DNA from 2 places in the Achromobacter sp. HNDS-1 genome. Region 2 is predicted to be linked to the other one. Evidence: predicted binding sites of a transcription regulator. Region 2 holds the regulator's gene; the other holds the start of a gene.
What was found. Region 2 encodes FliA, which starts transcription of late flagellar genes. Its sites were predicted from a motif close to CTAAAGTTTNNNNNNNNNNNGCCGNTA; they were not measured.
Positions count from the first base shown of each region.

Region 1: the regulator FliA is predicted to act here: its motif matches at 2,560-2,586, upstream of ABFG95_RS08370 (FlxA-like family protein).

Region 1 is NZ_CP157584.1:1,821,027-1,827,400, reverse strand. Features, by position in the region: gene ABFG95_RS08380 (iron ABC transporter permease) at 1-543, opposite strand, end outside; gene ABFG95_RS08375 (extracellular solute-binding protein) at 631-1,956, opposite strand; gene ABFG95_RS08370 (FlxA-like family protein) at 2,084-2,515, opposite strand; gene ABFG95_RS08365 (solute carrier family 23 protein) at 2,652-3,962, shown strand; gene ABFG95_RS08360 (methyl-accepting chemotaxis protein) at 4,074-5,693, opposite strand.
Region 2 is NZ_CP157584.1:5,701,727-5,708,100, forward strand. Features, by position in the region: gene ABFG95_RS26320 (class I SAM-dependent methyltransferase) at 1-842, opposite strand, end outside; gene ABFG95_RS26325 (RNA polymerase sigma factor FliA) at 1,046-1,801, opposite strand; gene flhD (flagellar transcriptional regulator FlhD) at 2,232-2,555, shown strand; gene flhC (flagellar transcriptional regulator FlhC) at 2,587-3,168, shown strand; gene motA (flagellar motor stator protein MotA) at 3,286-4,155, shown strand; gene motB (flagellar motor protein MotB) at 4,167-5,156, shown strand; gene ABFG95_RS26350 (response regulator) at 5,159-5,539, shown strand; gene cheA (chemotaxis protein CheA) at 5,569-6,374, shown strand, end outside.

The DNA of each region.
Region 1 (6,374 bases), 2.5 Mb from region 2:
CGCTTCCTCCATGGCGCCGTCGATGTTGCGCAGCGCCACCACCAGGTTCATCAGGATGAACGGGAAGTAGTGCAGCGCCTCGACGAAGATGACGCCGTTCAGGCCCTCCATGAACGGGATGGTGAAGCCGAACCAGTCGTTCAGCAGCAGGTTGACGCTGCCCGAGCGGCCGAAGATGAGCTGCATCGCCACCGCGCCGACGAAGGGCGGCATGATCAGCGGCAGCACCCCCAGCGTCTGGATGATGAGCGCGCCGCGGAAATCAAAGCGCACCGTGAAGTACGCCAGCGGCACCGCGATCAGCGAGGCCAGCAGCGCCGACCAGCCCGCCACGTAGAGGCTGTTGAAGAACGCCTCCAGCATCAGCGGCTGGTTGAAGAACGCGCCGAAGTGGCCGATGGTGAAGCCGCCGTCGGCGTTGACGAAGGCGCTGTAGAACACCGTGCCCACCGGCACGGCCAGGAACAGCGCCAGGAAACCCAGCACCAGGAGCGCGGCCAGCACGGGGCCGGCGGGCAGGCGTGAATGGCCCGGAAGATTCATCGAGATTCCCGTAATGGTTCAAGACAGGCCGCCCGCGGCGGGGCGGCGGCCGGACGGGGCGAGCCCCCCGTCCGGCGCGAGCCGGGCTCAGAGCGCCGCGGCTTCCCGCGCCAGCTTCACGGCCTGCTCATAATTGCTCTTGGCCGTGCCGTTCCATTCGCCTTCCAGCTTGGTGATCTGCTGGTTGACCGCGGCGTCCTTCTTGTTGCCGCTGAAGATCTTCAGGAACTCGGGATCGGCGGCCTGCTTGCCGTCCACCAGCGGCGCCCAGGCCAGCTTGCGGGCCTGCGCCAGCAGTTCGGCCGGCTTGCCGCTCTTGCCCTTGTCGCCGAGCTTGGCCTCGGCGTCGTAGATCGCCTTGGTCGCCGCCTGCAGTTCCTTCAGGCGGAACGTGACGGTCTGGTCGTACAGCGACTGCACCACGTAATAGCGCGTCTGCGACAGGTCGGCGTTGAACTGCACCTTGCTGCGGCGCGCGATCTCGGCCGGATCCGGATAACCCTGCGGCACCTTGCCGCCCAGCGCCGAATACGGCAGCACCGGCAGGCGCGATATCTTCGGCTCCAGCAGCAGTTCCTGGCCCGCCTGGCTGAGCGTGAAGGCGATGAACTTCTTGCCTTCCTCGGTGTTCTTGGCGCCGTCGATCAGCGCGATGTTGGCCGGCACGATGGCGGTCTCGGAGGGATAGACGAATTCCACCGGGAACTTCGAGTATTTGCTCGACAGGCCGAAGAAGTCGATCACCGGACCCGCGCCGAACTGGCCGTTGTTGACGCCGTCCGGCACGCCGAACGAACGCTCGGTGACGGCGCTGCTGTTGCCCGACATGCGCAGCAGGGTGTTCCAGCCGTCGTCCCAGCCTTCGCCCTGCAGGATGGTCTCGACCGTCAGGTGCATGGTGCCCGAGCGCGAGGGCGAGGTGATGCCGACGTGGCCGAACCAGTGCGGCGCCAGCAGGTCCTTCCATTCGACCGGCGCGGGGATCTTGTGCGCCGCGATGTAGCGCGTGTTGTAGACGATGCCGTAGCCGGCCAGCGCCTGGCCCAGGTACATGCCGCCCGGGTCGTTGATGGGATAGTTGCCGATCTTGTCCGGCACGTCCTTGTTGGCGACGTCCGAGGACTTGGCCAGCAGCTTGTCGCGGCCCAGCACCTCGAAGGCGTCCGGGGCGCTGGCCCAGAACACTTCCGGGCGCTGGCCGGCCGGCGTCTCGCGCACGTAGGCGATGCCGGACACGGTGTTCTTGTTGAGGATTTCCAGCGTGATGCCGGGGTTGGCCTTCTCGAACGCGGTCTTGTAGGCCTGGGTCAAATCTTTCGGGAACGACGTGATCACCGTGACGGTGCCCGCCAGGGCGGGGGCGGCGCAGGCGGCCAGCAGCGCCCCTGCAAGGGCTGTGCGCATTGCATGCATGGTTTGTCTCCGTGGTTTTTCGATTTGTCCGGAGACCTTAGCGGCTGCGTGCGCCGCCAGTCCAATCACAAATTTTGATGCGCGCCATCAGTGTGGCGGGCATTCGGGAGAACCCGCGGGAAGGAAGCTAGGCCGTGGCCGAGACGCCGCCGTTGGCCTTGGCCATCGCCTTGATCTTCTCGGTCATCACCTTCTGGATCTGGCCCATGATCTGCTGCGCCTGTCCGTTCAACGCCTGCAGCTGGGTGGCTTTCTGTTCCGCCGACGCATTGCTGTCGCGCACGCGTGCGATCTGCTCCATGACGCGCTTGAGCTGGCGTTGCAGTTCCTTGATCACCTGGGTGTAATAGTCGTCGTTTCCGGACGATTCGGTTTCCTCGGCCTGGCCCACCTTCTTGGCGCCCGCGCTGTTGACGCGGATCTTGCCGTCTGGCGTGACGCTGACGCCCGGGTCGCCGGCCTTGGCGTCCTTGGCTTCCTTGTTGGCCTGGATCTTCTGCGCCCACAGGTCGGCCATGCTGCCGATGCGCGAGGTGCCGCTGATGGAATCGATGGCCATGGAGGTCTCCGGGGGGGCGAAGGATTGAATGGGGGTTTCCACTAGTACGGCATTCCGGCCAGGAACTTAAGTTGCCGCCCCTTCCCGGCCCCCTTTACACTGGCGCCCGCTCACACCAATCACTCCCGGGGATTCCATGTCCAATTCCTATTTTCCGCGCTGGCGCCTGGCGGACGACGCCGAGCCCGGCGTCATCATTGCGCCCGACGAACGGCTGTCCTGGCCCAAGAACGTGGCCATGGGCGCCCAGCACGTGGTGGCGATGTTCGGCTCCACCGTGCTGGCGCCGCTGCTCATGGGCTTCGACCCCAACGTCGCCATCCTGATGTCGGGCATCGGCACCCTGATCTTCTTCCTGTTCGTGGGCGGCCGCGTGCCCAGCTACCTGGGCTCCAGCTTCGCCTTCATCGGCGGCGTCATCGCCGTCACCGGCTATGCCGGCGGCGGGGCCAACGCCAACATCGGCGTGGCGCTGGGCGCCATCATTGCCTGCGGCCTGGCCTACACCCTGATCGGTGTCCTGGTCTGGATCGCCAATGGCCGCGCCGGCGGCGGCGCCAACTGGATCGACACCCTGATGCCGCCGGTGGTGACCGGCGCGGTGGTCGCGGTGATCGGCCTGAACCTGGCGCCCATCGCCGCCAAGGGCGCCATGGGCGCCTCGGGCTTCGACAGCGCCATGGCGATCGTCACCATCCTGTGCGTGGGAGGCATCGCCGTCTACACCAAGGGCATGGTGCAGCGCCTGCTGATCCTGGTCGGCCTGATCCTGGCCTGCGTGGTGTATGCGATCTTCGCCAACGGCATGGGCCTGGGCAAGCCGATGGATTTCTCGGCCGTGTCGGCCGCCGCCTGGTTCGGCCTGCCGCACTTCGCCGCGCCGGTCTTCAAGGCCGAAGCCATGGGCCTGATCGTGCCGGTGGCCATCATCCTGGTCGCCGAGAACCTGGGCCACGTCAAGGCGGTCAGCGCCATGACCGGCCAGGACCTGGACCGCTACCTGGGCCGCGCCTTCGTCGGCGACGGCGTGGCCACCATGGTCTCGGGCGCGGTGGGCGGCACCGGCGTCACCACCTACGCCGAGAACATCGGCGTGATGGCGGTGACCCGCATCTATTCGACGCTGGTGTTCGTGATCGCCGCGCTGATCGCCATCGTGCTGGGCTTCTCGCCCAAGTTCGGCGCGCTGATCCAGACCATTCCCGCGCCTGTGCTGGGCGGCATGTCGGTGGTGGTCTTCGGCCTGATCGCCATTGCCGGGGCCCGCATCTGGGTCGTCAATCAGGTCGACTTCAGCGACAACCGCAACCTGATCGTGGCCGCGGTCACGCTGGTGCTGGGCGCGGGCGACTTCACCGTCAAGCTGGGCAACTTCACGCTGGGCGGCATCGGCACCGCAACCTTCGGCGCGATCATCCTGTACGCGTTGCTGCGCCGCAAGAAATAGGGCGGGGCGGTTGTCCTGCCAGGCGCCCGTCCCTCGGGCGCCGCGCCCGGCCCGCGTCGGCCGGCCGCGAGGCGGCCGCTCCGCTGGCCGGTCGCGACAGGCCGGCGCCGCTCAGGACCGCGACAGCCGTGATGCCGGCGTCCGGCCGCCCACCTGCACCGGGGCGGCCTCGATCACCTGGCCCGACTGGGTCTTGAAGACCGCGGTCGCCTCCGCCAGGCGCCGGGCCTGATCCTCCATCGCCGACGCGGCCGCCGAGGCCTGTTCCACCAGCGCGGCGTTCTGCTGCGTTACCTCGTCCATCTGCGACACCGCCAGGCTGACCTGGTCGATGCCGCCGGCCTGTTGCGCCGAGGCCGCCGAGATTTCACCCATGATGTCGGCCACGCGCTGCACCGAGGTCACGATTTCGTCCATGGTCTGTCCGGCGGCCGCGACCTGCGATGAGCCGGCCGCGACCGTATCGACCGAGGTTTCGATCAGCGCCTTGATCTCTTTGGCCGCCTGCGCGGCGCGCTGCGCCAGCGTGCGCACCTCGCCGGCCACCACGGCGAAGCCCTTGCCCTGTTCGCCGGCCCGGGCCGCCTCCACAGCGGCGTTCAACGCCAGGATGTTGGTCTGGAAGGCGATGCCGTCGATCACCGAGACAATCTCGGCGATTCGGCGCGAACTGTCCGAAATGCCTTGCATGGTGGCCACCACCTGGCCGACGGTGTGGCCGCCGCGCTGCGCCACCTCCATGCTCACCGCCGCCAGCTGATTGGCCTGGGCGGCGTTCTCCGCGTTCTGCTTGACCGTGGCGGCCAGCTCTTCCATGGTCGAGGCGGTCTCTTCGAGCGCGGCCGCCTGTTCCTCGGTGCGGGTCGACAGATTGGCGTTGCCGGCCGCGATCTCGGCCGCGCCGACGTTGATTTCGTCGACGCCCTGGCGCACCGTGGTCACCGTGCGGGTCAGGCCCTCCTGCATGCGCCGTACCGCCGAGAACAGCGTGCCGATCTCGTTATTGGAGCGCGTCTCCACGCGCTGCGTCAGGTCGCCGGCGGCAATGCGGTCGAAATGCCGGCCCGCGTCCTGCAGCGGCAGCAGCACGCCGCGGCGGATGAAGGCCCAGCACGCCACCGCCAGCAGCAGCGCCACCGACAGCAGCGTGATGGCCGAGATGCGGGCGGTCGAATAGGTGGTCTGCGAGCGCTCCAGCACGCTGTCGCTGCGTTCCTGGACTCGCGCCAGGAACACCTGCATGTCCTTGGCGAAGTCGGCATCGGCCTGGCGCACCCGCGCTTCGTTCTGCTGGTAGCGCGCCACCGAGCGCTCCTTGAGCGCCGCGCCCAGTTCGTCCAGCGCGGCGGCGTAGGCGGTGAAGCGGCCCTGCAGGACCCTCGCCAGCTCCTGGCCGCGCTCGCTCTTGGGCACCGCCATGTAGCGGTCGAAGCGCTCGCGGGCCAGTTTCAGCTGCTCGGCGGCCGCGGCTTGCGCGCTGGCCGCCTGATCGTTGGCGCCGGCCTGCAGGTCGGCGATGCCCGTGCCCAGCGACAGCCGGGTATGCAGCAGCGCGGCATTGGATTCATAAAGCGGATCGACCTGATGCACGGCCACATTATTCAGGTCCTCGATTTCCCGGACGCTGTTTTCGGCATTCATCCAGCTCAAACCGCAGGCCAGTGCCAGGGTAATGACAAAACAGGCCAGCACCAGCATCATGCCCGTACGGACTTTCAGTTTTTCCAGCATGGGATCTCCCGGTCTTGAACGCGCTCCGCCACAGGCGCGGACCCTTGCCCGCGGGCGCTGCGACAGAGGGACGGACGTCGAGCCGGATGACTGCGATGCGCCCGCCAAACCTGCAACACGCACAATCAATCGCGATACGCGGTGGCCGGAAAATGGCCGGCCCGCGCATCCCCTCGCTAAAAACAGAAAATGCCGGTGCATACCGGCATGTATTTAATTGTTATTAATGGGCCAGTTTGTCGGTTATACCTTTTTTATTGAATACGACCTGCCGTTTTTACATGTGCCCCCTGGATAATCCCCCGTGACCGGGTTTATCCCTACCGTCGAGTATCTTTTATGCAACGCCGGGCGGGGGCGCGCAAACGACGGGTTCTAGCGGGTTACGGCGGCGAAATGCGCCGAAAACGCCGGTTTCTCCGGTGGCTTGCAATTCCGGCGGACTTTGACCACAATATGATCTTGATTGCCCCGGTTCCGACCCGAGCCGGGGTTTTGTTTTGGTCGCAGCTTGCCGCATTCGTCCGGCGGGCCGGCCCGAGCGGGCGCAAGGGGATCCATCGGGTTCAGCTTTGCCCGCCCCTGGCCGTTCCGTTCCTGGCGATGCCCGTCACGAGTCCGCTTCCGACGGCGCCCATGCGTCAGGTCCAAGACCTTCACACCGAGAACGCTCCGTCGGGG
Region 2 (6,374 bases):
GCGCCCGCGGACATGGTGGCGAGCGCGGCCGCGGTGGCCTGGCCGTAATTCGAGGGGAAGGAGCCTTCGGGCTGAGCGTCGCTGACATAGGCCAGGTCCGCTTGCTGGATGCTGGCGATGAACTCCAGGAAGTAGCAGGGCGAGTTGATCATCTCCAGGTATTCGTGGAAAAGATAGTGGTCCGGCTGCTGGCTCAAGGTGTGTGCCGCCTTGCTGATTGCCTCGCGCATCAGATTATTGGGCGACAGGCCATGCTGGAGCAGGCCAAGCATTTCCTTCGCCTTTTTCAGTTTTTCGGCTGGCGTGGTGGCCGAGAAACTATTCAGCTGCATCGCGTCGCGCAAGATGTCCGATGTTTTCCACCCGGGGTAGACGTTGTAGCTGATGAAGGCAAGGCCCTCGGGCGCCAGATTGTCGCGGCAGACTCGCAGAATCGCTTCGCGGACCACGGGAGGAACCCAGCTGAACACGCCGTGGCAGATGATGTAGTCGAACTTGCCCAGGCTATCGTCGATGTCGGTAATGCTGAGGGCACGCAGGTCCAGGTTGCGCAGTCCGAGCCGTTGTGCGATCTCGCGCCCGGCATTGATCTGCTCCGGGGACAGGTCGATGCCGATCACTTGTGCATCCGGGTTTGCCACCGCGAACGGGATAAGGTTGCCGCCCGCGGCGCAACCCAGCTCCAGGACCCGCGCGGTCGCCAGCGGGGCGGAGTCCAGTCCGTATAAGTGAGCAACCGCCCGGAGATGCCCAGGGGCGGTTTGCGCCAGTGCGTTCGAAGTGTAGGGCGTTTCATCGTAGGCGTCGGAAATCGCCTGGTTCAGCAGATCGGGTTCGGTCATCTTGGGGTCCGTGTCGAGGCAGCCATGGCAACGGCGGCCTGGTCGCGCGCAAAGGCAAATAGTGCAGGCGACAGCCTATCAGCCGGCAGGGGATCCGGAAGGCTCGAAAAAGGGCGGAAAGAGCCCGGGTTTCGCTAGGCCGGAAGCTCCATCTGGAAATCGGGCCGACATTGATGCGAAACGGGGTGGGTGTCCGGCTCGCCTCAGATAATCTGCGCGATCTGCCCCTCCTGGGGCAATTGCTGCCAGGCCTGCTCGCGCAGCTTGGCGCGGATGCGGGCGGTGGCCTGCGAGCGCAACTGGCAGACGCGGGCCTCGGTTACGTTCATGATCGCGCCGATTTCCTTCAGGTTCAGGCCCTGTTCGTAACACAGCGAAAGCAGCAGCTTTTCGCGGTCGGGCAGGGAGTCGATGGCGTGGATCAGGGCCTGGCGGAAATCGCCGGCCAGCAGCGAATCCAGCGGATTGCCGCCGGCGGTGCCGTGATTCAGCGTGGCGGCCCAGTCAGACTGGCCCGAGGCGGTGTCGGGCTCGGTGGCGAAATCTTCGTAATGGACGATCTGCACGCCTTGGGCGTCGTGCAGAAGCGTCTGATATTCGTTCAGCGGCATTTCCATCTGCTGCGCGATCTCGGCTTCGCTCGGCGCGCGCATCAGGCGTTGCTCCAGCTGCTGGATGGCCTGTTCGATCTTGCGGGCCTTGGCGCGCACGCTGCGCGGCAGCCAATCCTGGCCGCGCAACTCGTCCAGCATGGCGCCGCGGATGCGGGTGGTGGCGTAGGTCTCGAACTGGGCGTCGGCGGTTTCCTGGTAGCGCCGCACGGCGTCCAGCAGTCCAATCATGCCGGCCTGGATCAGGTCGTCGAGCTCGACGCTGGCCGGCAGCCGGGCGAGCAATTGCAGGGCCAGCTTCCGCACTAGCGGGGCATATTCGACCAAGCTGTCATCTGCGTGGGGCATTGCGGAAATGTCGGGCGGTGTCCATCGTGACGCATTGTCGGTTGTTGTCAATTTGCGACATTGTCGACAAACGCGCGGCTACGCTAAAGCTAGCAAGATTCTGTGATCGGCAAGGTGCCATTGTCGGCAAAAGACGGCATTTCATTCGCTAAAGCACGCAACGTTTTGAATGCTTATTTGCCAAATTGACGTACATTTGTCAGGGCTTTCTATGTCAAGGTGTATCTAAAGTCTCAAGTTGCGCAATATCAACAAAGATTTGTCATATAAGTCATAGAAAATGACATGACCTGTGGTAAATTTTACTTAAATTGCGAACAAATGATACATTTCGCATTAAAACAGGATGCAGCGGGCAGGGCGCAACATATGTTGCGAAATGCTTTGGTTATCAAGCCCCTTCGGTGGGATAGGGAATAGGGAGTCGGGCGTGCAACAAGTCGAAAATTCTTTGCTGGCAGATATTCGTGAAGTGAATCTGTCCTATCTACTTCTCGCGCAGCGCATGCTGCGCGATGACTATGCTGCATCGATGTTCCGCCTGGGTTTCAGCAATGAGGTTGCCGATATCCTGATGCGTCTTTCTCCGGCCCAGCTGGTGAAGCTGGCCAGTTCCAGTTCGCTCCTGTGCCGTTTCCGTTTCGACGACTACAGCCTGCTGTCCGCCCTGACCCACGACGTACTGGGCGGCGCGCTGCAGCAAGCGCACGCGACGATCCTGCTGGCCAAGCAACCTGTTGAAGAACTGGCCTGACGGCCTGTCGAATCCCACTCGGACACGTGTAATGGCCACCAAGAGCGTTTCGCAGGAAGCGGATGACATCCTGCTAGCCAGCTCCATGATCACCCTGGGCGCGCGGCTGCAGGTGTTGGAGGCGGAAACCAGCCTCAGCCACGACCGCCTGGCACGCCTGTACCGCGAAATCCGCGGCTGCTCGCCACCTAAGGGCATGCTGCCTTTTTCGGTCGACTGGTTCATGACCTGGTTGCCGAACATCCATTCCTCGCTTTTCTACAACGTGTATTCGTTCCTGAATGCGCGTACCAGCAGCAAGGGCATCCGCGCCATCATCGACGCGTACCGCCTGTACCTCGAAAATGCCGGCGTCGATAGCGCCGAATCCACCGAACCCGTGCTGAGCTTCACTCGCGCCTGGATGCTGGTGCGGTTCTTCGACAGTGGCATGCTGCAGCTTTCGGCCTGCCGCCAGTGTGGCGGGCATTTCATCGCCCATGCGCATGATCCGCAATCGGATTTCGTGTGCGCGATCTGCCGCCCGCCACCCCGCGCCGGCAAGACCCGCGCCGCCGCCAAGGCGCGCGCGGGCAGCCGCTCCGCGCCTGCCGTAGACGCCGCCCGTTCCTGAGCGGCGCGTCCAAATACATCAAAAGCCCTGGAAAAGTCCCCGTAACCCGCCTTTTTGGGTCGGGGGGAACAGGGGATCATTGACGCCGGTTTTAGACTTCGTTGGCAGGGGCCTGATGTGTTGATTGTTATCGGTTTTCTAGTGGTGATCGTGTCGGTCATCGGCAGCTTCGTAGCGCTGGGCGGCCACATGGGCGCGCTCTACCAGCCGTTCGAGTTGACGCTGATCTTCGGCGCGGCCTTCGGCGCGTTCCTGGCCGGCAACAGCAAGAAGTCGCTGATGCTGGTCAAGAAGGCGCTGCCGGATACGCTGAAAAGCTCGCGCTACGGCAAGGACGTCTACATGGAGCTGATGGCGCTTCTGTACGTGTTGCTGAACAAGGCGCGCCGCGAAGGCCTGATGGCGATCGAATCGCACATCGAGGATCCGGCTTCCAGCCCGATCTTCAGCGAGTATCCGCGCATCGCCAAGGACGAGAAGCTCATGGAGTTCATCACGGACTACCTGCGCATCATGATCAGCGGCAACATGAGCTCGTTCGAAATCGAAACCCTCATGGACGAGGAAATCGAGACCTACCGCCACGAACGCGAAGTGCCCGCCAGCATGATCCGGCAGATGGCCGACGGCCTGCCGGCCTTCGGTATCGTGGCCGCGGTGCTGGGCGTGATCAAGGCGCTGGCCGCCGTGGACCAGCCGCCCGCCATCCTCGGCGACCTGATCTCCAAGGCCATGGTCGGCACCTTCCTGGGCATCCTGCTGGCCTACGGCTTCGTCGGTCCGCTGGCCTCGCGCATCGAGCGCCGCACGGACGAGGCCATGAAGGTGCTGGAATGCATCAAGACCACGCTGCTGGCCAGCATGAACGGCTACCCGCCGCAACTGGCGGTGGAATTCGGCCGCAAGGTGCTGTATTCGTCGGTGCGCCCGACTTTCGGTGAGCTGGAAGAACACGTCCGGCAGACCAAGTCCACCGCCAAGGCCTGACGGAGCGGGCCATGAGCACGGTAAACAACCACCGTGTGGTGATCCGCCGCAAGAAGGTCCACGGCGGCGGGCACCACGGCGGCAGCTGGAAGATCGCCTACGCCGACTTCATCACGGCGATGATGGCGTTCTTCCTGGTGATGTGGCTGATCAGCATCGTGCCGCGCGAGGAACTCAAGGGCATCGCCGAATACTTCCGCATGCCCCTGCGCGTGGCGCTGACCGGCGGTCCCAGCAGCTCGGCCGAGACCAGCGCGGTTCCCGGCGGCGGCCGCGACCCGCTGCGCAGCGATGGCGACGAACGCCGCGCCCAGGGCAACCGGGTCGAGGCCCAGCCCATGGGCGACGCCGAGCGGCGCGACCAGCATCGCCTGGAAAACCTCAAGAAGCGCCTGGAAAACGTCATCGAGAACAGTCCGGTGCTCAAGAGCTTCCGGCCCCAATTGCTGATCGACCTGACCACCGAAGGCCTGCGGATCCAGATCATCGACAACCAGAACCGTCCCATGTTCGCGACCGGCCGCGCCGAGGTGCAGCCCTACATGCGCGACATCCTGCGGGAATTGGGGCCGGTTTTGAACGAACTGCCCAACAAGGTCAGCATCTCGGGCCATACCGACGCGTCGCAGTACGCCCGCGGCGAGCGCGCCTACAGCAACTGGGAACTCTCGGCCGATCGCGCCAACGCCTCGCGCCAGGAACTGGTGGCCGGCGGGATGAACGAAAGCAAGGTCATGCGCATCCAGGGTCTGTCCTCGAGCATGAGCCTCGTTAAAGATGATCCATATGCGGCCGTTAATAGACGTATCAGCCTAGTGGTGCTCAACCAGAGCACCCAGCGGCGCATCGAAAACGAGAACGCCGCGGCCGCGGACGTCAGCGCCAAGGATGCCCGCGAGGTTGGAACGGCCGTGGAGGCGGTGAATGCCGCCGCCCAGGCCACGACGGCAACCAAGCAAGGCGACGCGGCGGCAACGCCGCCCGCCGAAGGGGCTCGATAGCAATGGCGGCAACGATTCTGGTGGCGGACGATTCGGCGACGATGAGAATGATCGTCCAGGCGACGCTGACGGGCGCGGGATGGAAGGTATTGACGGCTGGCAACGGCCAGGAAGCGCTGGAAGTGGCGAAAAGCCACCCGGTCGACCTGGTGGTGAGCGACTGGAACATGCCCGTGATGGGAGGCCTGCAATTGATCCAGGGCCTGCGCGAACAGGAACAGTACCTGGACGTGCCGGTGCTGGTGCTGACCACCGAGGATGACGTGGACAGCAAGATGGCGGCTCGGGATCTGGGTGTGTGCGGCTGGTTGTCCAAGCCGGTCGATCCCGATGTGCTGGTGGAATTGGCGTCCGAATTGCTCGACGAGCAATCCGGCGCGTAGGCAGGTTCATTTATGAAGGCGTACGGGTCATGAGTTCTGGTTTGGACCTCAGTCAGTTTTACGAGACCTTTTTCGACGAGGCGGACGAGCTGCTCGCGCAAATGGAGCAGTTGCTGCTCGAGCTCGACGTCGGCGCGCCCGACATCGAACAGCTCAATGCCATTTTCCGCGCGGCCCATTCGATCAAGGGCGGCGCGGCGACGTTCGGCTGCTTCAACCAGCTGGCGGGCACCACCCATCTGCTTGAAAACCTTCTGGACGCGATCCGTCGCGGCGAAATGGCGCTGCGTACGGACATGATTGATATCTTCTTGGAAACGAAAGACGTGCTCAAAAGCCAACTGGATGCCTACCGGGCCTCCGAAGAGCCCGATGAAGCCGTGTTTGAGCGCATCTGCGCGGTGTTGAGGCAGCTCGCCCTGGAGCATAAGGATCCCGCGGCGGCCGCGGCGCCTGCGCCGGCCCCGGTCGCCGCGCCTGCGCCGGTGGCGCCGCCGCCGGTACAGGCCGCGCCCGAGCCGGCTCCGGTGGTCGAGGCGGCGCCCGCTGCCGCCGACGCCGCCGGCCTGCCGCTGCGCGTGCGCATCACCAAGGTGTCGGACAAGGATGCCGAGTCGCTGCTCGAGGAAATGGGCAATCTCGGCCAGGTCAAGGCCAGCGAGCGCGCCAACGGCGTGCTGACCGTCTGGGTCGACAGCACCTGCACCCCGGATGACATCGAAGCCGTCTGCTGCTTTATCGTCGACGCCGACCAACTGAATATCGCCCGCGAGGCAGCGCCCGTGGCCGACGCCGCGCCGGCGCCCGCCGTGGCCGCCGCGCCGGTGGCCGCGAC